Regions from separate parts of the Rummeliibacillus sp. G93 genome, predicted to be linked through region 2. Evidence: riboswitches for the same ligand, from Rfam matches in the RefSeq annotation. Region 2 holds a riboswitch; each other region holds the start of a gene.
What was found. A riboswitch is a leader RNA that binds a small molecule or an ion and turns the genes downstream of it on or off. The one in region 2 is predicted to bind lysine.
Positions count from the first base shown of each region.

Region 1: another riboswitch for lysine. It lies ahead of M2M59_RS00705 (amino acid permease); the one in region 2 lies ahead of dapA (4-hydroxy-tetrahydrodipicolinate synthase).
Region 3: another riboswitch for lysine. It lies ahead of M2M59_RS15945 (transporter substrate-binding domain-containing protein); the one in region 2 lies ahead of dapA (4-hydroxy-tetrahydrodipicolinate synthase).

Region 1 covers NZ_CP097314.1:133,835-144,608, reverse strand. The annotation lists rRNA gene M2M59_RS00725 (16S ribosomal RNA) at 1-1,363, opposite strand, end outside; gene M2M59_RS00720 (SLOG family protein) at 1,965-2,525, shown strand; gene M2M59_RS00715 (nucleobase:cation symporter-2 family protein) at 2,618-3,988, opposite strand; gene M2M59_RS00710 (xanthine phosphoribosyltransferase) at 4,002-4,595, opposite strand; purine riboswitch at 4,724-4,825, opposite strand; gene M2M59_RS00705 (amino acid permease) at 5,030-6,541, opposite strand; lysine riboswitch at 6,682-6,861, opposite strand; gene M2M59_RS00700 (CynX/NimT family MFS transporter) at 7,056-8,267, shown strand; gene M2M59_RS00695 (nitric oxide synthase oxygenase) at 8,329-9,411, opposite strand; gene M2M59_RS00690 (catalase) at 9,926-10,774, shown strand, end outside.
Region 2 covers NZ_CP097314.1:2,601,840-2,612,613, reverse strand. The annotation lists gene M2M59_RS13165 (TatD family hydrolase) at 1-326, opposite strand, end outside; gene M2M59_RS13160 (hypothetical protein) at 655-2,970, shown strand; gene M2M59_RS13155 (hypothetical protein) at 3,136-5,505, shown strand; gene M2M59_RS13150 (cupin domain-containing protein) at 5,655-6,182, opposite strand; gene dapA (4-hydroxy-tetrahydrodipicolinate synthase) at 6,245-7,141, opposite strand; lysine riboswitch at 7,251-7,431, opposite strand; gene M2M59_RS13140 (YsnF/AvaK domain-containing protein) at 7,519-8,547, opposite strand; gene M2M59_RS13135 (D-glycero-alpha-D-manno-heptose-1,7-bisphosphate 7-phosphatase) at 8,716-9,237, shown strand; gene M2M59_RS13130 (NADH-dependent flavin oxidoreductase) at 9,559-10,665, shown strand.
Region 3 covers NZ_CP097314.1:3,138,514-3,149,287, forward strand. The annotation lists gene M2M59_RS15910 (MFS transporter) at 1-542, opposite strand, end outside; gene M2M59_RS15915 (MarR family winged helix-turn-helix transcriptional regulator) at 539-976, opposite strand; gene M2M59_RS15920 (cation:dicarboxylate symporter family transporter) at 1,159-2,439, opposite strand; gene M2M59_RS15925 (response regulator) at 2,591-3,496, opposite strand; gene M2M59_RS15930 (ATP-binding protein) at 3,493-4,719, opposite strand; gene M2M59_RS15935 (amino acid ABC transporter ATP-binding protein) at 5,006-5,734, opposite strand; gene M2M59_RS15940 (amino acid ABC transporter permease) at 5,755-6,501, opposite strand; gene M2M59_RS15945 (transporter substrate-binding domain-containing protein) at 6,665-7,516, opposite strand; lysine riboswitch at 7,620-7,806, opposite strand; gene M2M59_RS15950 (hypothetical protein) at 7,903-9,357, opposite strand; gene M2M59_RS15955 (L-aspartate--L-methionine ligase LdmS) at 9,567-10,742, opposite strand.

The DNA of each region.
Region 1 (10,774 bases), 780 kb from region 2:
TCCGCGATTACTAGCGATTCCGGCTTCATGTAGGCGAGTTGCAGCCTACAATCCGAACTGAGAACGGTTTTATGAGATTAGCTTGCTCTCGCGAGTTTGCGACTCTTTGTACCGTCCATTGTAGCACGTGTGTAGCCCAGGTCATAAGGGGCATGATGATTTGACGTCATCCCCACCTTCCTCCGGTTTGTCACCGGCAGTCACCTTAGAGTGCCCAACTAAATGATGGCAACTAAGATCAAGGGTTGCGCTCGTTGCGGGACTTAACCCAACATCTCACGACACGAGCTGACGACAACCATGCACCACCTGTCACCAATGTCCCCGAAGGGAAAACTCTATCTCTAGAGCGGTCACTGGGATGTCAAGACCTGGTAAGGTTCTTCGCGTTGCTTCGAATTAAACCACATGCTCCACCGCTTGTGCGGGCCCCCGTCAATTCCTTTGAGTTTCAACCTTGCGGTCGTACTCCCCAGGCGGAGTGCTTAATGCGTTAGCTGCAGCACTAAGGGGCGGAAACCCCCTAACACTTAGCACTCATCGTTTACGGCGTGGACTACCAGGGTATCTAATCCTGTTTGCTCCCCACGCTTTCGCGCCTCAGTGTCAGTTACAGACCAGACAGTCGCCTTCGCCACTGGTGTTCCTCCAAATCTCTACGCATTTCACCGCTACACTTGGAATTCCACTATCCTCTTCTGCACTCAAGTTCCCCAGTTTCCAATGACCGCTCGCGGTTGAGCCGCGAGATTTCACATCAGACTTAAGAAACCACCTGCGCGCGCTTTACGCCCAATAAATCCGGACAACGCTTGCCACCTACGTATTACCGCGGCTGCTGGCACGTAGTTAGCCGTGGCTTTCTAATAAGGTACCGTCAAGGTACGTTCATTTCCTAACGTACTTGTTCTTCCCTTACAACAGAGTTTTACGATCCGAAAACCTTCATCACTCACGCGGCGTTGCTCCATCAGACTTTCGTCCATTGTGGAAGATTCCCTACTGCTGCCTCCCGTAGGAGTTTGGGCCGTGTCTCAGTCCCAATGTGGCCGATCACCCTCTCAGGTCGGCTATGCATCGTCGCCTTGGTAGGCCGTTACCCCACCAACTAGCTAATGCACCGCGGGCCCATCCTGCAGTGGCGCGAAAGCGCCTTTCAACATTTCACCATGAAGTAAAATGGATTATCCGGTATTAGCTCCGGTTTCCCGAAGTTATCCCAGTCTGCAGGGCAGGTTGCCCACGTGTTACTCACCCGTCCGCCGCTAAATCAGAGGAGCAAGCTCCTCGTCATTCGCTCGACTTGCATGTATTAGGCACGCCGCCAGCGTTCGTCCTGAGCCAGGATCAAACTCTCCATAAAAGTGTTTGATTGCTCAAAATTTCACTAGCGCATCATCTTTACGATGATGTCTTTAAAACTAACAGTTGTTAGTAAGTTTAAATGATTAACATCTTGCTTGTTCAGTTTTCAAGGTTCATGTCGTTCGTTTGTTTTAGCGAACTTTTATATAATATCATTTCTAAATCGACTTGTCAACAACTTTCAAAAGTTTTTTTATTTGAAGTTCGCTAACTTGGTAAGTCGCTATCAGCAACTTTTATATAATAACAACTTCTAGAAGGTATGTCAACACATAATTCAATTATTGTTTTATACAAAACGGCTTCTATTATAATCGCCTCATCACACGCACTAATTTCTCTTTCAATATCAATGAAGTCGTAATAACAGATGCTACACCTTTGAGTAGTTAATAAGAGTTTCTTCTATAAATAAGAACTAATTAGATCCCCATACACCCTCGTTGCCATCAAAAGCCAACTATTGTAAAATTAAATGTAGGTTTTGTAGCACAGTTCTGCTTAACCTATAAACTATTTCTATATTTATATCAGTCAACCGGTTTCTTTTAGGCTAATGGGAAATCGGTTTTTATATTTCTCACCAAAGGAGTGTTCTAATGATAAAAAGACTCGTCATTACTGGTTACAAGGCACATGAACTTGGCATCTTTGACGATAAGCATGCTGGGATTCCTATAATCAAGCAAGCTATCAAAGAGAGGTTGCTACCTTTAATTGAAGAAGGTCTTGAGTGGATAATAATGACCGGTGCGCTAGGAGTAGAAACATGGGCCGCGGAAATTGTGATGGACCTTCAATTAGAATATCCCGAACTGAAATATGCCATTATGACACCTTTTTTGGATCAAGAGAAGAGATGGAATGAAGCAAAGCAAGAGAAATACGAAATGATACTCTCTCTCGCTGATTACACCACAAGTCTAACGAATCGTCCTTATGAAGCACCTTGGCAGTTTGTTGAGAGCAATAAATTTCTTATTCAGCATTCGGATGGCATTTTAATCGTATACGATGAAGAAAATGAAGGCTCGCCAAAGTATATAAAAAAACTTGCCGCGCAGTATGCCGACAAGTTTGACTATGAAATTCTTTTAATAAATGCGTATGACTTGCAGTTAATCGCTGAGGAAGAACAAATGAAAAAGTGGGAAATGTAAATGCCCCTCCTCAACACTTTCTAGATGTTGAAGAAGGGCACCGTTTTATTCTTTAAATTCCTCCTTCATTAATAGAAGGAAACTGATTTGTACTAATGAACCTGACCATAACTCTTATTTTTCGGAAGCTCTTTGCCTTTAGTTGAAACGGCTTCTCTTTTCATTGAACTATCCAAAGAACTTGATTTCACCTTTTCACTACGGCCCCAAGGAAGCATATTAAAGACTATATTCATTGCAATTGCTGTTACACTTCCTGCCACTATGCCATTACTTGTTAATATACGTACACTTTCAGGTAAGATGTCAAAAATTTGGGGAACTACAGTCACGCCAAGCCCCATTCCTACCGCGCATGCAACGATCATAGGGTTACCTTCTGTTTCACCAATAACAGAGCCTAACATTTTAATACCTTGTGAAACCACCATGCCAAACATAGCAATCATAGCCCCACCAAGCACAGCAGTTGGAATAATTGTCGTTAATGCCGCAATTTTAGGTAAGAATCCTAATGTTACAAGAAAGATACCAGTAATAAAGATTACTGCACGATTTTTAACGCCAGTCAATTGCATAAGGCCTACATTCTGTGAAAAAGCGGTATATGGGAATGAGTTAAAGATTCCACCGATAATAGAAGCTAAGCCCTCTGAACGATATCCTCTTGCAAGTGCTTTATCATCAATTGGCGTATTAGTCATATCACTTAATGCAAAATAAGAACCTGTTGATTCAACCAAAGATACTAGAGCCACCAGCGTCATAGTAATAATAGGTACAACGTGAAACTCTGGTGTTGCGAAGTAAAATGGCGTTACGATTTGGCCCCATGCTGCTTCTTTTACAGGAGTAAAGTCAACTTTACCCATAAAACCTGCCGCAATTGTGCCAAGTACTAGGCCGATCAGTATCGCAATCGAACGAAAGAATCCATTTGTGAATCGGTATAACAAGATAATCGCAAGAAGCGTGCCAAACGCAAGTGTAATGTTAGAAGCAGATCCGAAATCAGCTGCTCCTTGTCCACCGCCCGCATTGTTGATAGCTACTGGAATTAATGTAATTCCGATGATTGTTACAACACTACCTGTCACAACCGGAGGGAAAAATTTAACCAGTTTACCAAAGAAACCTGAAATCAAAACAATAATTAAACCTGAAGTGATGACCGCACCATAAATTGAACCAAGGCCATATTTGTCGCCAATGCCAATAATAGGCGTAACGGCTGTAAACGTACACCCGAGCACTAAAGGAAGGCCAATACCAAATACTTTGCCTCGTGCAACTTGCAATAATGTAGCAATCCCACACATCATGATATCAATCGAAACTAAGTACGTTAGTTGTGTTGTATTAAACTTTAACGCCCCACCAATTATAAGCGGCACTAATATAGCACCTGCATACATCGCCAATAAGTGTTGAATGCCCAGTGTTGCAAGTTTTGCTTTGTTCATTCTTTGCCGCCTCCTAAGAAAATTGGATTTCTTTGTTTTCTAATGATGAAACAATTGCCAGTGAATCCACTCGATATCCTTTGTCGCGTAAAACCTGACCACCTTGTTGGAATCCCTTTTCGATAACAATACCGATACCGCTAATAGTTGCCCCTGCTTGTTCGATAAGATGAATTAAGCCTTTAGCTGCTTCGCCATTAGCTAAAAAATCATCAATGACAAGTACTACATCATCTTCTGTTAAGTAATCTTTTGACACTGTCAGCGTGCTAGTTACTTTCTTAGTGAATGAATATACTTCAGTTGTATATAGGTTATCAATCAACGTCACCGATTTGCTTTTACGTGCAAAGACTACAGGCACTTCTAATAGAAGGCCAGCCATCACAGCTGGTGCTATGCCGGATGATTCGATTGTTAATATTTTTGTAATTCCTTCATTTTTATAAAGCTCCGCGAATTCTTGACCAATTTTTTTCATCAATTGTGGATCAATCTGATGATTTAAGAAAGAATCTACTTTTAAAACTCCCTCTGATATTACTTTACCTTCGTTTACGATTTTATCCTGAAGTGCTTTCAACACGAGGAACTCCCTTCTTTTCATTAGCACTTCGGCTTTTTTACGTACAAAAAAGCCGAAGAACTAATACATCCAATCATCTACGAGTGGAGCAAAGTCCTTCGACTTATTGTCGAAAGTAATAGCAAATAGAATGTAATGAACAAACTACTATTTACTAGATTGCTTCTCATAGTCAGATCATTTACGGTAATCTGGTAGAAACTTGCAGGCCATATCCCTGCTATTATATGAGTGAATGTTATGTAATTTTGATTATCTTTATTATAGCATGTAAAACGTAAAATTCAATATAAATTCTCTTTGTAAGTGTTGGTAAATAACCCAAAACCGAATAAACAGATTAATTATTCTGATAGAAACATTTAAAAAGCGAACATTATGTAAAACGAAACGGCTCAATTCACAACAAAAAAGCTAATCTACCAACGTTGATAGATTAGCCTTCAAGATTTAAATTATTGTACTTGGCGTTTCGTTGTCAGATCTGCCTTTTCTAGACGTACAACCTTTGTTTTGCATTTCAGTTTATGGCCAAACCAGATAACAAGGAAGATTGGCAAGCCAATATAGGATACTAGGATGCCGTACCAATCAATATGGTCGCCTGTAAACGCTGTGTAGTTTTGTCCTAAGATAACAATCGCACAAAGGACAAAGGCAAAAATCGGACCAAACGGGAAAAATTTAGAGCGATAAGGCAACTCTGAGAGATCACGGCCCTGTGCCACAAATGCTTTTCGGAAACGATAATGGCTGGTCGCTATACCAAGCCATGCAATGAAACCGCACATACCAGAAGCGTTTAAAAGCCAGATATACACTGTTCCAGATCCAAAAAATGATGCCAAAAAGGATAAACAAGCCACTGCTACTGTTAAAACAAGTGCTGCAACAGGAACACCTCGGTTGTTTAGCTTTTTGAAAATCTTCGGTGCATTACCTTCCACTGCTAATTCACGTAATGTACGAGATGCTGCATATAACCCTGAGTTGCCGGCTGAAAGAATCGCCGTAAGAATAACTGCGTTCATCACAGAAGCAGCAAAGGCAATGCCTGCATTTTCAAATATTAATGTAAAAGGACTTACTGCCACGTCATCGCTATTTGCTAAACGTGCATCCGTATAAGGAATTAATAAGCCAATCGCTAAGATAGCTAAAACATAAAACAATAGAATTCGCCAAAAGACCGAGCGCACAGCCTGTGGGATTGTTTTTTCAGGATTTTCCGTTTCACCAGCTGTAATCCCAAGCAATTCTGTCCCTTGGAAGGAGAAGCCTGCAGCTAAGAAAATGCCTAATGTAGCAAAAAATCCACCATGGAAAGGCGCGTCGCCTTTAAAGAAATTAGTAAATCCGACCGGAGCATGTCCGCCGAGAATACCAAAAATCATTAAGAAACTAATGATGATAAATATAATAATTGTTGCCACTTTAATAAGCGCAAACCAATATTCGCTTTCGCCAAAACTTTTCACTGACAAAAAGTTTAAAGTAAAGATAATTATAAGAAATGCAGCACTCCAAATAAATGAAGGAGTGTGCGGGAACCAATATTTCATAACAATCGCTACAGCTGAAATTTCAGCTGCAATCGTTACTGCCCAGTTGTACCAATAATTCCAACCAAGCGCGAATCCTAATGAAGGATCAACAAATTTGGAAGCATACGTGCTGAATGATCCTGATACAGGCATATAAGCGGCCATTTCCCCTAAACTTGTCATAAGGAAAAATACCATTACACCAATTAGGCCATAAGCTAACAGTGCTCCTCCGGGCCCTGCTGCTGCAACCGAGTTGCCGCTTGCTAGAAGTAGGCCTGTACCGATTGTACCGCCAAGTGAAATCATGGAAATATGGCGGCTTTTTAAGCTGCGTTTCAGTTTCTGTTGTGTATTTGAATGAGAATCATGTTTAATGTTTGTTCGTATTCCTGCATTTGTATGTGTTTCTACTCTATTCATAACTCTCCTCTTTCCGTTTTTCATTGCAAGAAAAGGTCGAGCTGAAGGTATTCTTCGCAGCTGTCTATAACAGCTAAAATTTAAATAAAAAAGCCATCACATATATAACTGAGATGGCGTCCGAATTCCCCATCAACCTTGATCAAGATAGCTCAACACGCCGACATTGGCGTGACAGTTCTGCACCTTTCGATAGCAGCCCCAGCACTAGCAATAAAAAGCTTGCTTGTACTTCGGCAATATTCCCTTTTTAATCGAGTCCTAAACGCTTTCTCGCCTCGTCGATTATACTCATGAATACCGCGACCTCTACCTCATCTATTGGATGAGGCATGCAATATATAGTTTTAAGTTACCTACATTGTAATATATTAAGCACATGACTACAAGGGTAAATAGAAAATTACTATATTTTAGAAAGAAGGGGACATGTTTTGTAAAACAAATATTGATAAAGCAAAATGATTCCTGTACGTTTTTAATATCTATTAAAAATTCAAAAGGAGGATTTCCTTTGGCTTCAGAACAAGCTACGAACCGAAACAAGAAGCTGTCATGGGACAAAAAAACATGGCTTTTAGTGCTCGGTATTATCTTTATCGCCACAACTTTGCGATCCCCTCTCACTGCTGTTGGCCCTATTATTGCAGATATTAAAGAAGGGCTCACTATATCAAATGTGTGGGCGGGATTGATTACAACTATCCCCTTGCTTGCATTTGCAGTTATTTCACCATTTGTCCCTAAAATTTCACAGCGTGTTGGATTTGAAAGAACATTGTTATCAGCCTTAATACTTTTGGCTATAGGTATCTTAATGCGTTCAGCGGGCAGTATCTTTTTCTTGTTCTTTGGAACGATTATCATCGGAGTTGCTATTTCATTTGGCAATGTCCTCTTGCCTGCTCTTATTAAATTAAAGTTTCCTCTTCAAGTAGGATTATTAACAGCACTTTATTCTGTTTCCATGAACCTATCCGCCAGTATAGCAGCGGGCGTGAGCAATCCAATAGCAGAAACAACAATCGGATGGAAGGGAGCTCTTGCCTGTTGGGGTATTCTGGCCATTCTCGCTATCATAGTATGGTTACCGCAGCTGCAGAATCATGTGAAGGTGACAAACAACAATGAACCTTCTCAACGCACTAAACCTATGTGGAAGTATCCTCTTACTTGGGCTATCACCTTCACGATGGGGCTACAATCCCTGTTGTTTTATACGACGGCTACTTGGATTCCAGGGCTGCTTGAAACCCAAGGCATGAGCCCGAGCAAAGCGGGATGGATGTTTTCTATTCTACAGATAGCACAATTGCCAATGACTTTTTTAACCCCGATTCTTGCAGGTAAAAAAGCTGACCAAAGACCGCTCGTTGCATTATTGTCACTTTTTTACTTTGCAGGCTTCGTAGGTATATTTATGAATTGGACAGAGCTTACATTGTTATGGATGTTAATGATTGGATTCGCTGGAGGGGCATCCTTTAGTCTTTCTATGATGCTTTTCTCTCTTCGTTCACGCAACGCTCAAGAAGCAGCTGAACTTTCAGGCACCGCACAATCCATCGGGTATTTGCTCGCTGCAGTAGGACCTGTACTATACGGTTTTATCCATGATAGCTTTAATAGTTGGCATGCTGCGAACAGCTTATATCTTATTGTCACAGTCCTTTTGTTCGTCTTTGCATTCATTTCTGCTAAAGACCGATTTGTAACGAAAGAATAATAGCAAAAGCGCCATTAGCTTTTAGCTAATGAGCGCTTTTTCATTCTTATTCTTCTCTGCTTTATCTGTCTCCCAACCCTTTGAAAGGTGATGGCCGATACATATAAGATGGAGTGTTTTTTTTATTTTTATACGGTTTATGGAAGATATGCGTTAAAGCCGGCGATAGAGGCGGAATAAGCCAAGTCCAATTGCCTGTCACATCTCTATTTTCCGCTTCTTCGTTCATTTCAAAACGTTTAAATTGCTGTGCTGCAGTGTGATGATCCACAATGCTGACACCATCTTCCCGGAAAGAATACAAAACGGCTTCATTTAATTCAATTAGTGCACGATCTTGCCACAAGTTTGTGTTTGATCGCATATCTAAACCCATCTTCTTCGCAATAAAAGGGAGCTGATTATAACGATTTTCGTCTGCAAGATTTCTTGCACCAATTTCCGTTCCCATATACCAACCGTTAAAAGGAGCAGCAGTATAGACGACTCCCCCTATCTCAAGAGGCATACTTGAAATGATAGGAACTGCATACCACTTTAAATGCAACTCAGAAAACCAGCTATATTCCGGATGCCTGATTTCCACTTCATTTATGTATATAGAAGGAATCTCAAAGAACTTAGGTGGCCGATTATCAACTTGAATAACTAAAGGCAACACGTCAAATTGCCCTCTCTTCCCTTTCCATCCAAGTTTTAAGCACTCATTTGTAAAAGCAACCGAATCCGCATCACCCACAATGGATTGATCTTCACATTCATAACCCGCATAGCGTATCAATTGATGATTCCAAATACGGACACGGCCAGGCTCAAAAATTGTGATAACAGGCTTGATTTTCCCATTATTGAAGGCATATTCAATATGATTGATCAATTTTTGAAAAATAGTTTCTTCTTCTAATACGCCCCGTTCATCCTTCACCTGAAGGGTTTTCCAAAACAATCTGCCTATACACTTATTGCTGTTCCTCCAAGCTACCTGAGCACCGTAGCTTAATTCTTCAGGAGTATGCTTATAACTTCCATTTTCCTCTAATTCTTGACGTACCTCTTTCAAACGATGATCTAATTGCTCGTCCGGCAAATGATTCTCTTTATAATATAAAGTCAAAAAAGCGACTGCTTCATCTATTATGGCCATTATGTCCTCCTCGACCTGTCATTACCCCTATGATAAATCAAAAAAATCAGTGAAAAAATATGTAGATTATATATTCATTTATAAAGAATTGGAGAAATAGCATCCACTTATTCAATGTTGATAAAAGGAATAGATTTGGTTATGTATTCATAGCGTATAATAATAGATATATATTTTCATTTATACCTATCCATAGCCTCCCAATGATAATAGTAATTATTATAAATAAGTTGTTAATACAGTTAATATAATAAAAGAAGTCAAATAAAATATGTTTTCCAAACCATTTAAATTACATCTAAACTGTATTACTGGCAACGTTTAACGTTGAATTAACAACTTTTATTTTTCACAATTTAAGGAAGCAAATTAATTGACAAACACCGTATTATTTATATTCTATTCTTTAAGATAGAAATTCCTTAAAAATAATTATTATAATTTACATTTAGCTATGACTCTGTTATAGTTATTTTCGAAGAGATAATTCTATAGATTTAAGGGGGAATTATGAATGGCAAACGACCAAAATAAAAAATTAACAACTGCGGCTGGTGCACCTGTCGTAAGCAATACAAATTCAATGACAGCAGGCAAACGTGGTCCAGTTCTATTGCAAGATGTTTATTTAATTGAAAAACTAGCAAACTTTAACCGTGAAGTGATTCCTGAACGCCGTATGCACGCAAAAGGATCAGGTGCATTCGGAACATTTACTGTAACGCACGATATTACAAAATATACAAAAGCGGCTATCTTCTCTGAAGTTGGCAAGAAAACAGACATGTTTGCTCGATTCTCAACAGTAGCCGGCGAACGTGGTGCTGCTGATGCAGAACGTGACATCCGTGGTTTTGCATTAAAATTCTACACAGAACAAGGTAACTGGGACTTAGTCGGAAATAATACACCTGTATTCTTCTTCCGTGATGCCATGCATTTCCCTGATTTAAACCATGCTGTTAAACGCGACCCTCGTACAAATATGCGCTCCGCGAATAATAACTGGGACTTCTGGACAAATCTTCCTGAAGCATTGCACCAAATCACATATGTAATGGGCGACCGTGGAATTCCTACTGACTACCGCCATATGCATGGTTTTGGTTCTCATACTTATTCAATGATTAATGCTAATAATGAGCGCGTGTATGTTAAATTCCACTTTGAAACACAACAAGGAATTAAAAACTACACTGACCAAGAAGCAGCAGAAGTAGTTGCAAATGACCGTGAGTCTTCACAACGTGATTTATACGAAGCAATCGAACGCGGTGAATTCCCGAAATGGAAAATGTCTATCCAAGTGATGACAGATGAACAAGCGCGTAATCACCGCGACAATCCATTCGATTTAACAAAA
Region 2 (10,774 bases):
ATATCTTGAGGTGAGTACATACGATTGAAATCAAGACCGCATTCACCGATAGCCACCACTTCTTGATGGTTAGCCAATCCACGTAACTGTTCTATTGACTGTCCATTAAATTCAGAAGCATCGTGTGGATGGATACCCGCTGTGGAAAAAAGAGTGTTAGGGAATTCTTTTGCCAATCGAAGGCTTTTTTGGCTTCCTTTTATGCTTGAACCAGTCAGAATCATATGAGTGACTCCACTTGAAACCGCACGTTCTACGACTTCTTGTGTATCCTTTGAAAAACGCTTGTCCGCAAGATTAAGCCCAATATCTATTAATGAGTCCATGTTATCCCTCCTAAAAGCTTACCTCTATTTTACCCTAGATGATAAGGGATGTTTAATCGTTTACTCTGCTTGAGTTACTTCTGGTTTGTTTCGATTACAGTTAGCATTAACCTGTTTCCTCCCCTAAGGCTTATTGAGGCTCCTCAAATTCGGTGATGGCTTTGTGATGGACTTTGTGCCTTGTTGGGATATTGATAAGGGGCAAAACTTACTCTTTCGAGAATAGTGGATAGTAAAATAGAATCATTTTATATAAAACAATAACAAAAAATACTGTATATTGCTAAAATAGTATAATAAAAGGAAGATATTGGAGGGGATTCTATTTATGAAAAAGATAGCATTAGCAGCAGCCACAACGGCAATGTTGCTATCTTCAGTTGGAACAACCGAGGTAACACCAGCATCAGCCGCAACAACTGTGCAACTAAAAGATGGTGTACTCGTAAATAAGGCAACAGGTAAGGCAGTAGAGGGGTACAAAGTATATAATGGTTGCTTATACAAAAATGGTTCACTAGCACCTGGCTATGTTAAATATGGCAGTGGGAAAAATTTAAAACTATACCATAATGGTAGGCTTAAAAAAGGTTACTATAGAACAAAGGATGATAAATATCAGTTCCTAGATGGATCATTGATTCCAGGTAAAGATTTTTATGACAATGGCCTAGAAGAACTTTATTACCAAGATGGTGTTTTAACAAAGCGAATATATGTCAATCCTTCAGATGGTAAACTATATGAAAATACGAAGCTGAAAAAAGGCGATTATGTTATTCATAGCTTTGATGATGATGATAATCCTCATTTGAATCTTTATACCAATGGCATTTTATCGAAAGGCTATCATTTTGCCGATTATAAAAAGAAAATGTATTTATTTAAAGACGGACACATTTCTCTTGCTACCCTTTATAAGGGCAAATTGTACCAAGATGGGCTTCCAGCACCAAAGAATAAAGTTATCTCAGATGGGAAAGACACGTATTATTACAATGATGCGCTAGCAAATGGTGCTATCAAAGAGTACGTTTATAAAAATGGGAAGAGAGTACGCAATATAACGGCACAAAAATTCTTAGACAAATTAGCAGAAGTCCAAAAGCTAAGCGCGGCGACAGAAGTGAACTCCGTAGCGTTAAATGCAAAAATAGCCAATTTATTAACCTACTATACGGAAAATTACGAAACAATTTACCAAAGCTATACAGTGTACGAGAAAGTGACAACATTAACATCGAAACTAAATGATTTAAAAGAAATTGTAGGGAAGCTAGATCATACAGAAGCAACAATAGCGAATGATAAAGCAGTTAGAGAAAAATTAGGCTCTTTATATGATAAACAAAGGCTTAAACATGTTAATGGGGACATTTTAGACGGCGAATATAAAGGTAATATTTACAAGAAGGGCCGTTTGATGGGTTCGCGTGAAAATGTCGACCTAAAGAATACCACTGCAGCATATAAAAAATTGTCTACTGATAAATCAGCGACAATGCAACAAACAATCGGTGCTCTAACAGCACAAGTAATGGCGGCAAAGTCAGTCTTAGCAGCAGCAAAAGCACCAAAATATCCAAATTTAAAATTTAATACGCCTCAGGCAGAAGAAGTACTACGTGATAGCTTAATACAGCGTCGTGCACTAATAAAAAAAGCAGCGCAACAACATGAAACAGTAAATACCGCTACTTTAGAAAACGAACTTCTTGCAGGTTTTACAGAGCTTGGCGAAAAAATATCGTTTGAACAAGCTTCAACTACAGCAACGTACAAACCACTTGCTGCGGGGGAAGTTGCAAAGGGAACATTTGATGACAAGGGATTTGCATATTACGCTATTAATGTCGATCAAGTAGAAGGAAACTATTACTTTGTTGGAAATCATGAAGTGTCAAATCTAGCTTTTTGGATGAGTGACACAAAAGAAGCAATCAACGATAGTGATGAAGAAGTTGCGAAAAAATTACGCTATCTCGAAAAAGGTGTTTACTATGTAGCGATAAAAGGAAAACCAAATGCACCATACCGCTTCAAACTATACCAACAAACATATAACTATACGACAATGAAAGAACTTCCTTCTGGTCCAAATGCTTTAAGTACGCCTAGAGTAAAATTACCGTATTACCAATATTCAACCCCTTCAGTTGATATCAACCTAACAACGGATGAACATATCATGTTGTATGGCGTATCAAACGAAGATCCATTTAAAAGAACGGTTGAAAATATTGTGTTGACGAATAAAAAAACAGGTAAAACATATCCAGTCGTTCATATTTCGACAACACACTTCTCATCAAATGCACCAAACGGCAAGTATTCATTGTCGATTATACCTACTCAAAAAGGTGTTCCAGGACATGTGGGGATTCGCTACGAAACGACACCCCATTTAAAAATCAATAAACCAAATCAAGAAAGTCGTTTTTATACACTGAACGTTAAAAAAGATACGAAATTTAAATTTGAGCTAACGGGTTCTGGAAAAATGCTATTATACGATCACAACCATCACCTAGTGAAAAAAGCAACAATCGCAAATGGAACTGATAAACGGGAGTTTGTCTATACCGTGAAAAAAGGCCGTTATAGCCTCAAAGCTCCTTTGACTATTAAAGTTACACCGAAATAAAAGGTATTCGCTAATTAAATCAGTAGAAAAGGAGAATCTTGTGTAAAGATTCTCCTTTTCTATAGATAGTAAAATAGAATCATTTTATATAAAGTTAATAACAAAATATGCTTTATTTTGGTAAAGTGGTATAACAAAAGGAATGTGCTGGAGGGAGTTCTATTTATGAAAAAGATAGCATTAGCAGGAGTCGCAACAGCGATGTTACTGTCATCGGTCGCGGCAACTGAGGCAACACCAGTATCAGCAGCCACGACAACTGTACAATTAAACAAAAAAGGTGTACTCGTAAATAAGGCAACAGGTAAGATTGTGAAAGGATATAAAGTATTTAATGGTGACTTATACAAAAATGGTTCATTAGCACGCGGTCGCGTTAAATATGGGAGTGGGAAAAATTTAAAACTGTACCGTAATGGTCACCTTCAAAAAGGTTACTATATCACACGGGATTTTAAATATTTTTTTAGAAATGGAAAATTAGTACCAGGTAAAACTCTAGAAGATAGTAACTTGAATGACTGTTATTATCAAGATGGTGTTTTAACAAAGCGTATTTATGTTAAATCAGACGGGAAATTATATGAAAATACAACTCTGAAAAAAGGCGATTATGTTATTCGTGACTTGGACGATGACTATGAAGATGTGGAGCGTATGACGCTTTATACAAATGGTATTTTATCGAAGGGCTATCATTTTGCCGACTATAAAAAGATAACGTATTTATTTAAAGATGGTCGCATTCAACAAGCATCACTTTATAAAGGAAAACTATATAAAAATGGCAAACCAGCACCAAAAAATGAAGTCATTTCAGACGGGAAGGACACCTATTATTACAATGATGCGCTAGCGGATGGCGTTATTAATGATTACCTATATGAAAATGGCAAGAAATTATATAATGCAACGGTAAAAAACTACTTAGACAAATTAGCTGAAATCAAGAAACTAAGTATAGCACTAACGATAGATTCAAAAGTGTTAAATACAAAGCTGGCAGAGTTTTTAGCCTACTATACTGAACATTATTATGCGATTTATCAAAACTATCTAGTGTGCGATGATGAGGATTGTTCAGAGGAACCAGCTTATAAAATATTAACAGCGCAATTCAATGATTTAAAAGAAATTGTAGGGAAGCTAGATCATACAGATGCAACCATGGCAAATGATAAAGCCATCAGAGAAAAATTAGACTATTTATATGATAAACAAAGCATTCATAGCGCAAATGGTGAGATTTTGAATGGGGAATACAAAGGGAATATTTATACTAACGGCCGTTTAATTGGTTCGCGTGAAGATGTTGCCTTAAGCGCTGCTACTTCGACATATAAAGGATTGTCTACTGATGAGTCGGCGACGATGCAACAGAAAGTCGATGCTTTAACATCGCAAGTAAAGGCGGCAAATGATGTGTTTACATCCGCAAAGGCACCCGAATACCCTTATACATCATTTAATACGCGTGAAGCCGAGGAAGTGCTCCGCGAAAGTCTAATTCAGCGTCGTGCCCTTATAAAAAAAGCAGTACAACAACAAGTTTCAGTGAATACAGCTGCTTTAGAAGAAGAACTTCTCGCTGGCTTCGCTGAGCTTGATGAAAAAATAACATTTAATCAACCCTCTACCACAGCAACGTACAAACCACTAGCGGTGGATGAAGTCGCAACAGGAACATTTGATGACGATGGCTATGCATATTTTGCCATCACGATCGATCAAGTAGAAGGGAACTATTACTTAACTGGAAATGCGGATGTACCAGAACTTTCTTCTTGGATCAGTAATGCAAAAGAAACAATCAATGGTGCGGATGAAGCGGTGGGGAAAAAATTACGGTATCTTGAAAAAGGTGTTTATTATATGGCCGTGCAAGGCAAACCCAATGCATCTTACCGTTTCAAACTATATCAAAGAACGTATAACTATACGACAATGGCTGAACTTCTTTCTGGCCCAAATGCTTTAAGGACGCCTAGGGTGAAATTACCGTATTACCAATATTCAACACCATCCATTGATATCAACCTAACAACTGATGAACATATCATGCTGTATGCAGTATCAAACGAAGATTCATTTAAAAAAACAATTGAAAATATTGTGCTGACGAATAAAGCAACGGGCAAAACATATCCAGTCGTGCGTATTTCGACAACATTCTTCTCATCAAATGCGCCAAATGGCAAGTATTCATTGTCGGTAACACCTACGAAAAAAGGCGTTCCTGGGCATGTGGGCATACGCTATGAAACATCACCACATTTAAAAATCAATGAACCGAACAAAGGTAGCTATTTTTACACATTGAATGTCAAAAAAGATACAAAATTTAAATTTATGTTAACCTCAAAATATGGTCAAGCATACTCTGATGAAAAGATGCGCTTATACGATCATAATCATCACCTAGTAAAAGCTGTAACACTTGCAGAAGGAACCAAGCAACGTGAGTTTGTCTATACCGTGAAAAAAGGACGTTATAGCATTACTGGAGAAATGATTATTACAGCTACTTTGAAATAAACGCTTTCATTAATTAAATTAGTAGAAAAGGAGAATCTTGCGCAAAAAGATTCTCCTTTTCTTATGTTCAAAATTTAAAAGGAAGAATCACTCTTTATACAGAAAAAGCAGCCTCCCCATAAGGCGAAAGCTGCTTGTTTAATGCTTTTTTATTGGGGTTCCTCCGCTTCGGCGATTGCTTTGGTTTGATGGACCGTGCCACTTGGATGGTTAGGAGGTGCATAGATTGAATACAGCTTAATTGGTTTGTTGCCTGTATTCGTCAGATTATGCCATGTACCAGCTGGAACAAAAAAGACATAATTATCCCGCACTGGTTGCTGGAAGTCTAAGAACTGTTTATTTTTGCCCATTTGTACAAGGCCTTCGCCTTCTTCAATGCGAATAAACTGGTCCGTATGCGGATGAATCTCCAAACCAATATCTCCTCCGACTGGAATGCTCATCAGAGTAAGCTGCAAATGCTCACCGGTCCACAGCGCTGTGCGATAGTTCGTATTTTGTTTTGTTGCTGTGTCTATATTGACAGCAAAAGGTGCTGGGCCATAATCTCTTAAATAAACACTATTCGGACTTTGGTAGGTTTGCTGGTATTGATTTTGAAACTGGTAAGGGGAGGGGCTATTCGGATAATAGTGGTGGGTTGTTCCGCAAGATGGACAATGATAGTGATACAAAACATCATTCCTTTTTTTACTATACTGTACGCTTCTTGCGGAACTTTGGTGCCTATTTTAAGTTAGCTTCTTAAAGCTGTGTCTTCTTTACATACAGACTGCAATAGATGCTGCAACTCAGTAGTTTCTTCTTCATTAAGGGGTATTAAAGGCAAACGTACACCGCCTACTGCTATTCCTCTCAAATTCAGAGCAGCTTTTACAGGGCAAGGGTTAGGTGCGCTAAATAATCCTTTGAATACAGGGAGGAGTCTACGATGATCTGCCGCAGCTTCCGTCACATCCCCGTTTTTAAACTTTTCCATCATCGCTTGCATTTCATTTCCAATTATATGGGAGGATACGGAAATAACGCCAGTAGCACCAATCGATAGAGATGGCAGTGTTAAATGGTCTTCTCCTGTATAGACACTGAAGTCATTGGGTGTTTGCGTAATGAGTTCAGCCATTGCATCCAAGTTTCCGCTCGCATCTTTGATGGACACGATGTTATTAATCGCGGCAAGGCGAGTGACTGTTTCAACGGATAGATTGACAACACTTCTTCCAGGGATATTGTAGAGAATGATTGGTAGCTGTGTTGATTCCGCAATTGCTTTGAAGTGCTGATAAAGGCCCTCTTGTGATGGTTTATTATAGTAAGGTGCAACAAGCATAATTCCATCCACACCTATGTCTTCAGCAGACTTAGTCAGTTCAATGGATGCCCTTGTATTATTAGATCCTGTGCCTGCAATAACAGGAATCCTATGGTTTACTTCATCTACGACAAATTGAAATAAACTGATTTTCTCTGCTGTTGTAAGTGTAGGGGATTCACCTGTAGTACCAGCTATCACAATCCCATCTGAGCCGTTTTCGATAAGATAATTAATCAGCTCACGAGTAGCTCTAAAGTCAATATTTCCTTGTTGGTCAAATGGGGTCACCATCGCCGTTATAATTCTTCCAAAATTCATTGCTTCTCCACTTCCTTTTCATTTTTTGGAGAAGGGCAGTATAGAAAATAACGCAAAAAAAGCAGCAACGTGACTACGTTGCTGCGAGAATTCATAAAGTCATCTCCATGCGTACGATAGCCCTCCATATAGTTTCCTACATGACAGTCCTGTGTTTATTCAACAGCAGGCCCAGCAATAGAGAAATATGAGTTTCTCTAAGCTTCGGCAAATTCCCCTTTCCACTGCAGTAGTCGGATCTCATCATCCTCTTGCAGCTTACTCATGGTTTTTGCGCCTCTATCCTTATTTCAAAAGATATTGAAATAAGTGAATATTCAATTACAGAAAGTATAGCAGTCTAGCTATGCTTTTACAAGATAGAAAGCCAAATATTATTATATTTCTCTGTTTTTAATATCGGCATTCATATTGCCAGCTGTAAGCGTATCATCAAGATTGTTCTTTTTAAGGTCATTATCGTTTTGATTTGCAGGATCGTACAATTCTTGCTCTGTAATAGCACCACGATTTGCATCATCTACATCGCTATCTGTGACAGAAGCATCACCAGTCGTTTCAATGCGTGCTTCCTCGCGTTTTAGATTATCAGTGACTTGTTCTGTTTCGGTCACTTGTTTTTTACCAATGACTACTTCTTCGTTTACCACTGGTTTTTTCGTCACTTCAATTTGTTCTTCGACGATTGGAATACGGATGGTGTCATCTTCACCCATTGGAGCATAAGCATCTGTAGTGGCAGCTGCTTCATCAGTAACTTTTCGTCTTTCTACATACACTTCATCATGTGTGACAGGTACATTGACTGTTTGTGGTTCTTCCACAACATCTTTGTGAACTTCAACTTCACCAGTTTGTACTTGGTCTTTTTCTACATCAAGTTGTTCTTTGCGCAACTTTAATGTTTGCTCATCTGCTACTGTATTATTAACATCCACTGTATCATTAGGAGCTACTGTGGTATCAAGACCTACATTTGCCTCTTGGTTGTCTACTGGTGTTAGTGGGTCAGCAGTGCCTAAAAGGGCATCATCTTCTTTGTTTGCTAAAAGTAGAATACGGCCATCGTTAATATCGCGTTCGTAGCGACGAGCAGATTCTTCATCAAAGCCAAGTGTTAAGAAATATTCGTAATAAGATGCATGGTCCACATCTGTGTGGAAATCACCTTTAAATACTGCTGCTAGGCGATCGAAGAAACCTTCATCTTCTTCCATATTGCGACCGCCAACATCTTCTGTTAGTACGCCTGTTTCATTTTTTACGACTGATGGAGCAGAAGGGAAGTTTGTTGTATTAAGTGCAATTGAGAAATCGTCAGTTGCATATCCTTTTTGGCGATATTCATCAATAGCTTTAATCACTTCCGCGCTTGAGTTATAAATTCCTAATACTTTTTTATCCATGTGTATTACCTCCATTATTTGTTTCATTTTTTTGATATGCGATTACAACATAAATATACCCGAATCTCTTTCATCGAAACGCTTAAGCATAAAAGAATGTTTGTTTTAGAATTAGTAAAATGTGACAATGATGAAGAAGATAAACGCTAAAGAAAGGTGCTTATATATATGAAAAAAGCCGTATTTTTAGATCGTGATGGGGTCATTAATGAGGTACTAACCAAGCGGGTAAAGTTTGTGAACAAACCGAAAGATTTATATTTCTTGCCAGGTGTTCCTGAAGCCATAAAAAAATTGAATGCCTATTTTGATTTTGTGTTTGTGGTCACCAATCAGGGCGGTGTAGGTCTTGGATATATGAAAGAATCGGAATTGAAAAAAATCCACTTGCATATGATTGAGGAGTTAAAGAAACAGGGAGCCCATGTGGATGAGGCAGTCTATTGTCCACATAAACCAAAAGCTGGTTGTGCTTGCCGGAAGCCTAACAGCAAGTTAATTGAAGACCTAGCAACAAAATATGAAGTTGACTTATCAAAATCCTTTATGGTTGGTGATACCGATACAGATATAATGGCGGGGAAGAAAGCAGGGACGAAAACAGTTTATTTAGGTGAACGCAATCCACTAGCCGATGCAGTATGTAATGACTTGAGCGAAGCGGCAGAATGGATTATAACACATCAGTAATTCCATGTTAGGAGACTAAGAGGGCGGGAGAAATTGAATTGCAGTTGTTTTTCAACGAAATAGCTATATTGAAGTTGGATCAGCGAAGACAACTCAGGGCTTACCACTACTCTTAGCAAAACGCAGCTATTCCCACTTCATCTCCACATCAAATTAGTATCTTTAAAATATACAAATCAGGGTTTTTCAGTAACCACAAAACTATTGGAGAACGTGAACTAGTAAGAGGGGCCTTCCCAGAAAGTTTCAATTCTTTGACACATGATTACTTGCAGAATACGATAAATTAGTGAAGAAATAAAAAATAGGAGGTCAATATGTATGGCAGATTTATTTGAAGAATATACCTTGAAAAACGGAGTAGCATTGCGCAACAGAGTCGTAATGGCACCAATGACGAACTACTCTGGCAATGCCGATGGAACCGTTACTGATGCGGAGGTTGCTTATTATGCACGCCGTTCAGAAGGCGTCGGTATGATTGTGACAGCCTGCACGCATGTATTAGAAAACGGTAAAGGTTTTCCAGGACAGTTTGCCGGATATGATGACAAGTTTATCCCTAGCCTAAAACGCGTGGCTGATGCGATTCATACAGGAGGAGCAAAAGCAGTGCTTCAAATTTTCCACGGAGGAAGACGATCTATTCCAGAAGAGGTACCAAATGGCGAAATCGTAAGTGCAAGTGATGTCGCTTATCCAGACAATGCAACACCAAGACCCATGACAACTGATGAAGTAAAAGAGGCAGTCAAAGCGTATGGCGAAACAACGCGTCGTGCGATCGAAGCAGGCTATGATGGCGTTGAGATTCATGGAGCTAACACATACTTATTGCAACAATTTTTCTCTGCCCACACGAACAAAAGGACCGATGAATATGGTGGAGTAATTGAAAATCGTATGCGCTTTCCTTTAGAGGTTTTACGTGAGGTAAAACAAGTGGCTGCAACGCATGCTAAGGAAGCCTTTATCATTGGCTATCGCTTCTCACCTGAAGAACCTGAAGAAAACGGGATTACAATGGATGATACTATCCAACTTGTAGATGCTTTGGCCGCAGAAGGGCTGGATTATCTGCATGTATCGCATATGGAATTCTTCGCGAAGCCGCATCGTTTTACTGGCGACCAAGAAAAAACACGTGTCCAACTGTTAATAGAAACGATCAATGGCCGGACTGCTTTGATTGGAGTAGGATCAATTTATAGTTTCGATGATGCAGTGAAAGCATTGGAGACAGGTGTTGATCTTGTGGCATTAGGCCGCGAATTATTAATTGAACCGGATTGGGTACAAAAAGCGCAAGAAAATCCGTCATCCATTAGAACAGAAATGGATATGTCTATGCAGAAAGAATTAGCGATCCCTGACCCGATGTGGGGAGCTCTAAAAAGACCGAATTGGATTCCTGGAATGAAGGCTTGACTTGACAGAATTTTTGACAAATAGTATGCTACTAATAATGAGTTAGTTATAGAACATTTTAGCAAAGAGCTATAGCGATATGGCTTTTTGAAAAAATGAAACTATAATA
Region 3 (10,774 bases), 540 kb from region 2:
ATTAAACTAATAACACCTAATAGTACACAAACCGCAAAAATCATATTGTAAGAAGTATGTTGACTCATTAGAATTCCGATAAATGGCCCAATCGCTGTTCCTAATGTTGTACTCATACTGTAATAGCCAATGCCTTCCCCTTTACGAGAAATCGGCAGTACTTGCGCAACAATGGTACCAGTTGCTGTAGAAGCAATCCCTACGGCAAATCCATTTACAAAACGAGATAAAAGGAGCACTGTGATGCCCGCGTGGATAAAATACAAACATAATGTAGCAATAAATAGAACAAGACCTACAATCAGAACATGTTTACGGTCAAAATGGTCGATAACCCTCCCCGTCCCAAGTCTTCCAATCAATGTACCGATAATATAAATCCCTGTTACTAAGCCCGCTTGGCTAGTAGTTGCATGATAATCTTTCACTGCAAATGAGGCAATAGTTACCATTAATAAGTAGAAAATTAATAAAATAAAAAAGTTAATTAAGGACATGACAATAAAATCTTTTGTCCAAAGCTTTTCTTTAGCGTGACTCATTTATTTTCCTCCGATCTGGTAGATAAATTTCTTTTGATTTTTTGCAAAGTATGAATAAATGCAAGTTGCTCTTCTTCTCCCACATCTAAGAGCAGTTGTTGTTCAAAAGCATCCACTGTGGAGCGGATTTCATTGAATATTTCCATACCTTTATCTGTCACCACTAACCGTTTTTCTCGTTTGTCTTGCCCTTGGATGGTGTCGACATAACCCATTTCGATTAAACTCTTCATAGTTCTTGCGATATTCGGCTTTTCAACACCCATAATACGTGCAATTTCTACGGACGTAGCAAATTCGGTCATGACTAAATAATATAAAACGGACCATTGAGTTCGATGCAGCCCATGCTTAGAAAGCTGCTCATTTAACTGTGTTTCAAATGGTCGGTAAGTTAAGATTAGCTCATGAAAAAGTGTGCGATATTTTTTCATATACCCTCCATATAGTTAACAATGATAACTAAAACAACTTTTTCATTGTATCAGAATATAATTTTAAAATCAAGTAGCCTTGTAGGATTAAAGGTTTACCCTACTTCTGCTTTTCTGCCATAGTTTCTTTCTAAGCAAAATAAAAAAGGCTACAGCCATTATAATGGCTGTAGCCTAAGTTTTTACACTAAATTACTATTTTTTTCATTTTCAAAATAGTTATCATATTTTTCTTTATCCAAACGACCTTCTGATTTAGCCATAACAAGTGATGCTAAAGAGTTACCTGTTACGTTTACAGCTGTACGTGCCATATCAAGGATACGGTCAATACCAAGGATAAATGCTAAACCTTCTAAAGGAATACCTACAGCTCCAAGAGTTGAAAGCAATACAACGAAGGATACGCCTGGAACACCTGCAATACCTTTTGATGTTACCATCAATGTTAATACCAATGTAATTTGTTGACCGAGACTTAAGTCAATTCCATACATTTGTGCGATAAACAAAGCAGCGATTGCTTGGTATAACGTAGAGCCGTCCAAGTTAAATGAATAGCCTGTTGGTATAACAAAGGATACGATATCCTTTGGCACACCTGCTTTTTCCATTTTCATCATAATCCGCGGTAAAACTGTCTCGGAACTAGATGTAGAGTAAGCAAGTAAAAGTTCGTCTTTTAAAATGCGAATCAATTTAAATACACTTAGACCGAAGATTTTTGCCACAATGCCCAAGACGACCACAACAAAAAGAATCATGGCTGCATACACAAGAATAGCCAACTTGCCCAGTGGAACCAACGATTTAATACCGAATGTTGATACTGTAACAGAGATTAAAGCAAATACACCGATTGGCGCAAATTTCATGATTGTATTTGTTACCCAGAACATAGCATCTGCCACTCCTGAGAAGAAGGACAATACTGGTTTCCCTTTTTCTCCGATTGCAGCAACACCTAGTCCAAATAATACTGAGAAGAAAATAATAGCAAGCATATTCCCTTCAGACATCGCTTGTATTACATTCGTAGGTACGATATGGACGATTGTATCAGCAAATCCGCCACCAGATTTAACACTTTCACTTGTCTCTACATAAGAGGAAATATCCCCTTTTGTTAAATGATCCATGTTAACGCCAGTACCAGGATGGAAGAAATCGGCTACAAAAATACCAATTATGATGGCGAATGTAGTAATTACTTCGAAGTAAACAATTGTTTTGATCCCTAATTTACCTAGCTTTTTCAAGTCACCTTGTCCAGCTACCCCTAAGATCAATGTAGAGATGATAATCGGTACGACAATCATCTTAATCATGTTCATAAAGATAGTGCCGACTGGTTGAAGATATTTGGGTACGTTTTCATTTCCGTAAAAAACAGCACCTACTATAATACCAAGAATTAGCCCGATTAAAATTTGCCAAGCCAATCCGATTTTTATTCGTTTCATTCAAGTCACCCCTTTTAAAAATTACAACTTTTTTGTGAATTATTTTTATTGTACCTAAGACATATAAAATCCGACACCATCCGACATTTTTTATGAAATAAAAATTCAAAAATATTTATTCAACTTAAAATTTTTAAAGAGAATTATAACATCATGCATCATAACGTGGCGGGTGTTTGAATTTTTCTTCTGCATCTACATACAGCACTTGAAGAAATTTTTTCACATTTACTTTCATCTTCTTTGGCGTTAGAGCCTTCTGTTGTATGCCGTTCATTAAACCTCGTATTTCGGCAAATTCGAAATAACGAGGTGCATAATACTCAAATTCCGGATTCGTATAGTCTACTACCCCTAAAGTTGCTAAATTATTCATAGCAATCACTAGCGTACGCCGAATTCTTTGCTCAATTGCTTTACTTTCCTTAATAATTTCAGAGCTGCTTAATTTTTTTCGGCATGCCAATTCTTCATATAAGTCTTTTAATGGAGGAATTTGCCTTGGTTTATCTTCTCTCGATACTAAGAATTCAATGATGGTTACAATATCATCGCTACCTGCTTCACCAACGATTCCCATATCATTTAATATGGAGAAAACCACATCCTTAATCGTTCGATGTGACTCTTCTCGTGTTTCTGCTTCGAAATTTAAGAGTGATTTACGGATGGTCAATAGGGATTTCTTTAATAAAAAACGCTCTGACGTTTTTTTAAGGATACTTTGCACTTCAATTTTGTTGATTGGTTTATGAATAAAAAATTCAATGTCCTTTTCGTATGCATGGCCCACCATTTCTTTATTCTCTACCTGAGATATCATAATAAAGTATCCTTTAAAACCTTGTTTGCGCAATTGTTCAATTGTTTCAATACCATCTAAATTAGGCATCAGTAAATCAATCAGCACAAAATCTGGATCACTGGATAAAATCGACTCTATAGCACTAATACCACTATCTGCCTCACCGACAATGACCCCCATATCTCCTTCCAAAATAATTTGCTTTAGCATACGGCGGCTCGCCGCATCGTCATCGACTATAAAGTATCTCATCTTTGCTCAACCCTCTTTTCTATGTTTTTCTTTGGAATCCTTATATGAAAGGCTGTGCCGTCTGCTTGATCTTCGAGCCTAATTTCTCCTTCAAGCATGTTGATTATTTCTTTTACATGTGAAAGGCCAATACCAGTAGCCGCAACGCCTTGTTGATTGTATTTTGTTGTAAAACCCGGTTCAAAGATAATATCCATATCTTCTTCTTTAATGCCAGTCCCATTATCTTGCACTTTAAAATGAATCATATTCCCTTCTGCCCATATAGACACGCTTATCATGCCAGAGTCCTCGATTGCTTCCACAGCATTTGCAACTAAGTTATTAAGAATGGCTAGAATAGGATTTTGCTGGGATAGGATAAAATCGACCGTCTGAGTAGTTTTGAGTTCCACTCTTTTATTTAACATGCCGCCATATTTAAAATTTGCCTTTTCTACAAATTCTACAATATTCGATAAATAGTACTCCTCATTTGTTTTCACTAGAGATATGTCTGAAAGACCTGAAAAGATTCTTTGTGCATCCTTTTTCACCTCATGGATTTCCTGGGAAATATGGAGCGCACGTACACTAAGCTTTGATTGATTATCAGCTTTCAATGTTCGATAAAAGTCATAACTATCAGCCATAATTTGTTCGATATGATTCATCATTTTTTGCAAATAGAGCGTTTCTACGTATAAGCCAGAGTCGAGTGATAGTTGTTCACCTACTCGTTTTTTCTCTTCCATCGCAATGATTGAACTAAAAATACCCACAACAAAAAAGCTTCTTAAAAAAGCAACCATCACAATTAAGAGCAGATCAGAAATACCTATATTGGTAACTGACATAAGGTATCTCAGCATATGCTCCGCAGTGTTCGCCACAATTTCAATCCCTGTAGCGATTAAACCTAATTTAAATGGTGAATCAATAAATTTCTCCAGCTTTATGAATTGAAATAGGAGAACATACAAGAAGTAATAAAAAAACGCAGGAAGATGTTCTTGAAAACTATTGTCCCACGTGCCACTGTAAAATATAACTGAAATAATGAGACGAAAAAGAACTACGGTTATCCCCGTTATAATACCTGTTTTTAAAACGGACTTTGGTTTCCGAGCTAACAGAAGCACTAAAAAAGTTATACTGCCTACCCCAAAGCGAAACGGTTCGCCTTGAAAGGGAGAGAGTTTAATTTCGCTACTGACAGCTGTTAAAATAGCGATCAATAGCATCCATATCGTTTCCGACTTCAACCAATTTTTTTGACTAATGCCTATGGAGATTCCCCTCCAATCAGATAATATATTCTCTTTATATTACCATGATTGCACTAGAATGAAAAAATACGGAGAAACTTATAAGTCATATAAACAACAAAAGACGATATCCACGCTACTAAGGGCGTGGATATCGTCTAACTGTTAGCTCATTTGATCAATGAGCTTTTATGAAAATAAATAGGTGTTTCGAAAATCATTTTGGATTTCTAGAAACCATTTAATAGTTCCCTGTATTTTGTTATGCTCTTTGCAAAAATGCCCTTGTACGCTCATTCTTAGGTTGATTAAATACCTCTTCTGGCTTGCCATCTTCTACGATAACACCTTGATCCATGAAGACAATACGATCGGAAACTTCCCTTGCAAATTCCATTTCATGTGTCACTATAATCATTGTTAAACCTAGATTCGCCAGCTCTTTCATCACTTTCAAGACTTCCCCTACCATCTCAGGGTCTAAGGCAGATGTCGGTTCGTCAAACAGTAGCGCATCAGGCTGCATAGAGAGGGCTCTGGCAATGGCTACACGTTGTTTTTGGCCGCCTGAAAGCTGATGGGGACGAGCATTTTTGTAACGATCCATCCCGACAACCTTTAAATATTTCATTGCCACTTCCTTCGCTTCTTCCTTTGGCCGCTTTAACACTTTTATTGGTCCTACCACACAATTGCTTAATACATCACAGTTATTAAACAGATTAAATTGCTGGAATACCATGCCGAGGTGAGTACGGTATGTATTTAAATTATGCCCTTGGTCCAGTATATCCTGTCCTTTATATAAAATCTTTCCGCCAGTGGGTGATTCAAGCAAGTTAATACAGCGCAGCAGTGTTGATTTCCCTGAGCCCGAAGAGCCAATCACACAAACTACTTCACCCTCCTTAACAGAAAAGTTAATATCTCTTAATACCTCATGTGATCCAAAGGATTTATTGAGATGCATGATATCGATAATGTTTTCCATAGAATCCCTCTCCTTTGTTATTAAGATGCCTTCTGTCCTGTCAGCATTTCTTGATTATCTATCAGTTGGTATGTTGCATTGCCGGCAAGTTTTCTTTCGAAATATCTCAATATTTGTGTCACTATAATCGTCATAATCAGATAAATAATACAGGCAACAAAGAATGACTCAAAGTAGCGGAAGTTATTGCCTGCTATTGTCTTCGTTTGGAAGAATAATTCCGTAACACCGATGACATTTAACACTGATGTATCTTTAATATTCATAATGTATTGATTGCTTGTAGCTGGCAAAATATTGCGCATTACCTGTGGCAAAACGACATGCACCATCGTTTTCCAATGATTCATACCAATCGCGCGTGCTGCTTCAAATTGTCCATTGTCGATGCTAATAATGCCGCCTCGTACGATTTCTGCCATGTAAGCCCCTGTATTGACAGAAACAATGAACATTGCCGCAAATGTACGGTCCATATCAATGTGAAATAACAGGTCAGAGCCAAAGTATACGACCATTGCCTGCACAATCATCGGGGTGCCCCGGAAGAATTCCACATATACCGTTAAAATGAAGCTTATGCATTTTAAAAATATTCTCTTTACTCTACTTTTGCTTTTCGGGATTGTATGAATAATACCGATAATTAAGCCAATTAAGGCGCCAAAAATTGTACCAACTGTCGCAATGAGCAACGTCATCCATGCGCCTCTTAAAAACATTGGCCAGTTATTGACGATAATTTCTATAAACCATTCTAAACTCATCTATTTTCCTCCTCCAAACAGCGCCTTAACAGATGCTTATGTCTCTCGGATAACAAGCTTTAATCAATGCCATATCCTTTCGGCGTGAATGTTACATGTTAAAGCGCAATTGATGCAAAGCTAGTGAAAGCTGAAGAGGACTTTCACTAAGTTAACTTTTGCATTATTTGGCTGCTGGTTGTTGTTTAATGGCATCATCCATCATTTTTGTACGCTCTTCTTCTGAGATGCCTTTTAGTATTTCATTGATTTTCTTTGTTAATTTGCTATCTTTCGGAATACCCACTGCTGTTTGTGTATCTTCTGCCGCTGTTTTAAATCCTTTACCTTCGCTAAATTCAACCATTTTAAATTGATCATTGGCAGAAGTTGCCGATACTGCTTCTGGTTTCTCTGAAACATATGCATCCATCTTGCCTGCTTGTAAAGCCACACGCATAGCGGAGAAATTATCCGTTGCTGTTTGTTTTTTTACGCCTGGAATTTGATCAATAACTGTGTAGTGGAATGTATTTAATTGAGCTGTTACTCTTGCCCCTTTAAAATCTTCAATTGAAGTGGCGTTTTCATATTTACTTCCTTTTTTAACGACCATCACTAGATGAGATGTGTAGTAATTGTCAGAGAAGTCGATTGTCTTTTTGCGTTCTTCAGTAGGAGACATTCCTGCAATAATTGCATCTATCTTACCTGAAGCTAAAGCTGGCACTAAACCGTCCCATTCCATTTTAGAAATAACAAGTTTTTTCCCTAAGCCATCTGCAATTTTTTTGGCAATTTGAACATCATACCCACCTGCATACTCAGCGTTCCCTTGAATGGCAACCGCACCATTAGAATCGTCACCTTGCGTCCAGTTAAATGGCGGATAACCTGCTTCCATGCCGACTGTAAATGTGTCGCTTCCTTTGCTGCCTGAAGACTTTGCATCACCTGATTCTTTAGAACTACACCCTGTTAAAATTAACACAGCAATTAGTAAAATACTTGATAACAGTGTTCCTATTTTTTTCATATTGATCTCTCCCTTTTTTCTAAATAAAAAAGACTAGAATTATAGACCCGAGTTGAACTCAGGGCTACGTAATTCTAGTCCTAAATCCTCTACTTATATCCCAATTTGAGATAGCACAACTCAATAAACCATAGAAATTTATTGAGACAGTCCTGCAGTTATTCACTGCAGACCCAGCATGCAACAATGAGAAACTTGTTACACACTTCGGCAATATTTCCTTCTTCTTAGACTCATCGCTTTCTCTAACTCCACTAAGAACTAATAAATACTGCGCCTCTACCTCACCGTATAAGTGAGGCTATATTTAGTTATGTTTTAAACAGTCTACAATAGGGATGGAATGTATGTCAATAATATTTCAACAATTTAAAAGATTCTATCCATCAATCTTCCTCATATTCTTCTTCTGCATAATAGACTTCCCCGCTCATAGCATTAATAGCCATGATTTCTTTTCCAACTGGAAATTCTGCTTCATAAGTCAAATCGTATATTATTAGGTCTTCATCTTCTTCATCATTGACCTCAGTTCGTGCAAGATGCATTTCCAGCTGTTCTTTAAATTTAGCGTCGGCTTCCTCTAAAGGCAGGACTGGTACAATGTCCAGGGTATTTAACTTCCCTTCGTTTGGCAACAGCAGCGAACATTCACGAATAATCCCCGTATATTTCCCTACATTGATATGAATGGTGTAATCACTTAATAGGACACCCTTATGCTGTCTTATAAATGAAAATGTTGTATATGGCTCAAAGTCAAAGTCTGCGTCAAACTCATCCTCTTCTTCTAACTCCAACTCTTCAAAGAATTGTCGTTCCTCTTCTGACAAGTCTTCTTCTGTTATTATGCCATATGACGAATACTCCATTTCCCCTTGCTGTACTTCTAACAGGTACTTTTCATGGACATCCCCCACAATCGCCTCTAGGAACATTTTTGCTTTATTAGCTAATGTAGCTTCTGGCAGTTCTTCTTTCTGCTCTTCCCACTCTACCAGCGATTCGTATTCCATAAACATAGAATCTATGTTTTCAATTTTAATAACAGGTTCTTCTTCATCGATGTTTTTCGAATTGCCTGTATACCAAAAACGATTCGCCCCGTCCTCAATCAATTGCATATCATCAGTTACACCAAGCAATGTCTTTACGCTCTCGGTTACTGTAACGGGCTCAAAGGAATTCGCATTTTGCTCCCCATATTCCATAAAATCTTCTTCGTATTGGAGACTACCGTCTACATGTACTCTAAAAGTCCCGCTTTTTGGTTTGTAGAGAAGCTGTAATTCCCCATTCAAGTCTGTAATCGCAAGTTCGACAAGCGGTTGTTCAAAAAGAATTTCCTTAGCATCTTCAGCAGAAATCTGAATATCTGGATAGGCTAACTGATAATATGACTGATTAAAAGTAGCCGACAGGATAAAACCTTGTTTATTTATTTCTAACGTCACACCTGAATTAGGCAAGAATAGATTTAGTGCAACATCTTTTGCTTCAAACGTTAACAAGTATGATTCACCATTCCATTCAGAAATACTGCGGAAAGTAAGATCCTTTTGATAGAATTCATCTATAAAATCTTCCGCAATTCCCATTAAATCCTCTTGGGTTAATTCTTCATACTCATCAAGTGACACATCATTGTGTTCCAGGATGTCTTCCATTTCAATTAAAAGTGATGCTAATTTTCCGTCTTCTGTTACTTCAATTTGCCCATAAGGAAGCTCTCTATTTAAGTCAACAATTTCTCCAACTGTTGGATCGTCCTCATCGTACTGAATAGCAATGACTGGACGTCCAATCATATAATCGCGTAATATAAATTCCCAGCTCTTCATTGGTTTTCTCCCCATATTCATTTAATTTTCTATATCTAATTATCAATTGGTTATTATTGTTCATCTATAATAAAAGTTCTCTTTCTACTAAAAGTAGGATCTTCTTTGTTAATTTTACAGTGCTACTACTAAAAAATTCTACCATAAATAATACGTTTGGGCTTAATCAAATCAAAAAAAAGCCAGAGGATTTAATCCTCTGGTCCGTTTTATAAAACATTTTTTTCCATAAGTTCTTTTTCATACCGTTCAATTTCTTCGATTGAATCTGCATACCAGACTCCGGTAAATCTTGATGGTATTTTTTGCTCGAAATAATCTCCATCATAGTAGGCTAATGGGAATAGTACGCCTTTTTCTACATACTCTTTTATCGCTGTATAGAATGCATCACGTTGATCATTTGATCGGTAAGCTAAAAACTTGTTTACCGGCTTTCCAAGTTGTTCGTGCAGCAATAACATGGATGTAGAACCATTCTGTCTAAAGTTCAAGTCGATAGCTTTTACTTGCCCATTCTTTGTTATTACAAGGTCAAACCCCGCTACACCGATAAACCCTTTTTCTACGCCACAGTCCATAATTTCTCGACCTGCCTGAATGATTTCTTCCGGTACATTTTCTACTAGCACATTACCACTGTACTTTCCGTTGTCATCTGTAATTTGCTTTGATGCACCAATAAATTTTATCCCTAGTTCCTTAGAATAAAGGTATTGGCAGCAATAATTTTCTTCAATATCAAGACACTCTTCAACAATAACCATTTTCGCATCTTCACTTTTAAACTTGTGGATGGCCTCGGCTAGCTGATCGTCAGTGTGACAAATCATCACGCCATAGCCCCCTGATGAAGGCAAGTCTTCACCTTGTTTTAAAATAAGCGGTAGCTTCCATGATTTAAGCTCTTCCTCTAATTGATTTATACAAACAACGTCTCGTTTAGGGACATACTTTTTTGGAATGATAGCATCAATATTGGCCTTACAGTTCAAATAATTAAACATTTCTGCATCCATCCAATAACACTCTCGATTGATTTCATCTTCATCATATAAATAATGGAAAACTATTTTCTTTTTCTCTTGACTCCACTTGTGCAAAATAGCTTCATATTCTTCTTGGTTTCCATATTGATAGGGTTGTTCAGGAATTTCTACCCCTACTATTTCGAACAGTTCTTTGATTTTGTCTGTTTGCGTGGCTTTATGAACCAGCGTTGGCAAATTTGAGATAACTAATTCTCTAGCTGTTAAAAAGTCTAATTGTTCCATATCTTGGGACATCCATGGGTTTTCTTTATATGATGGTCTTGGGCTATAAACGGCGTCCTCTCCGTAAATTTGCTTCAATGTAAAGGTTGGTTTCACGACTAGCTGATCCATATAATCTTCTCCTTTTCTATAACCATAATATG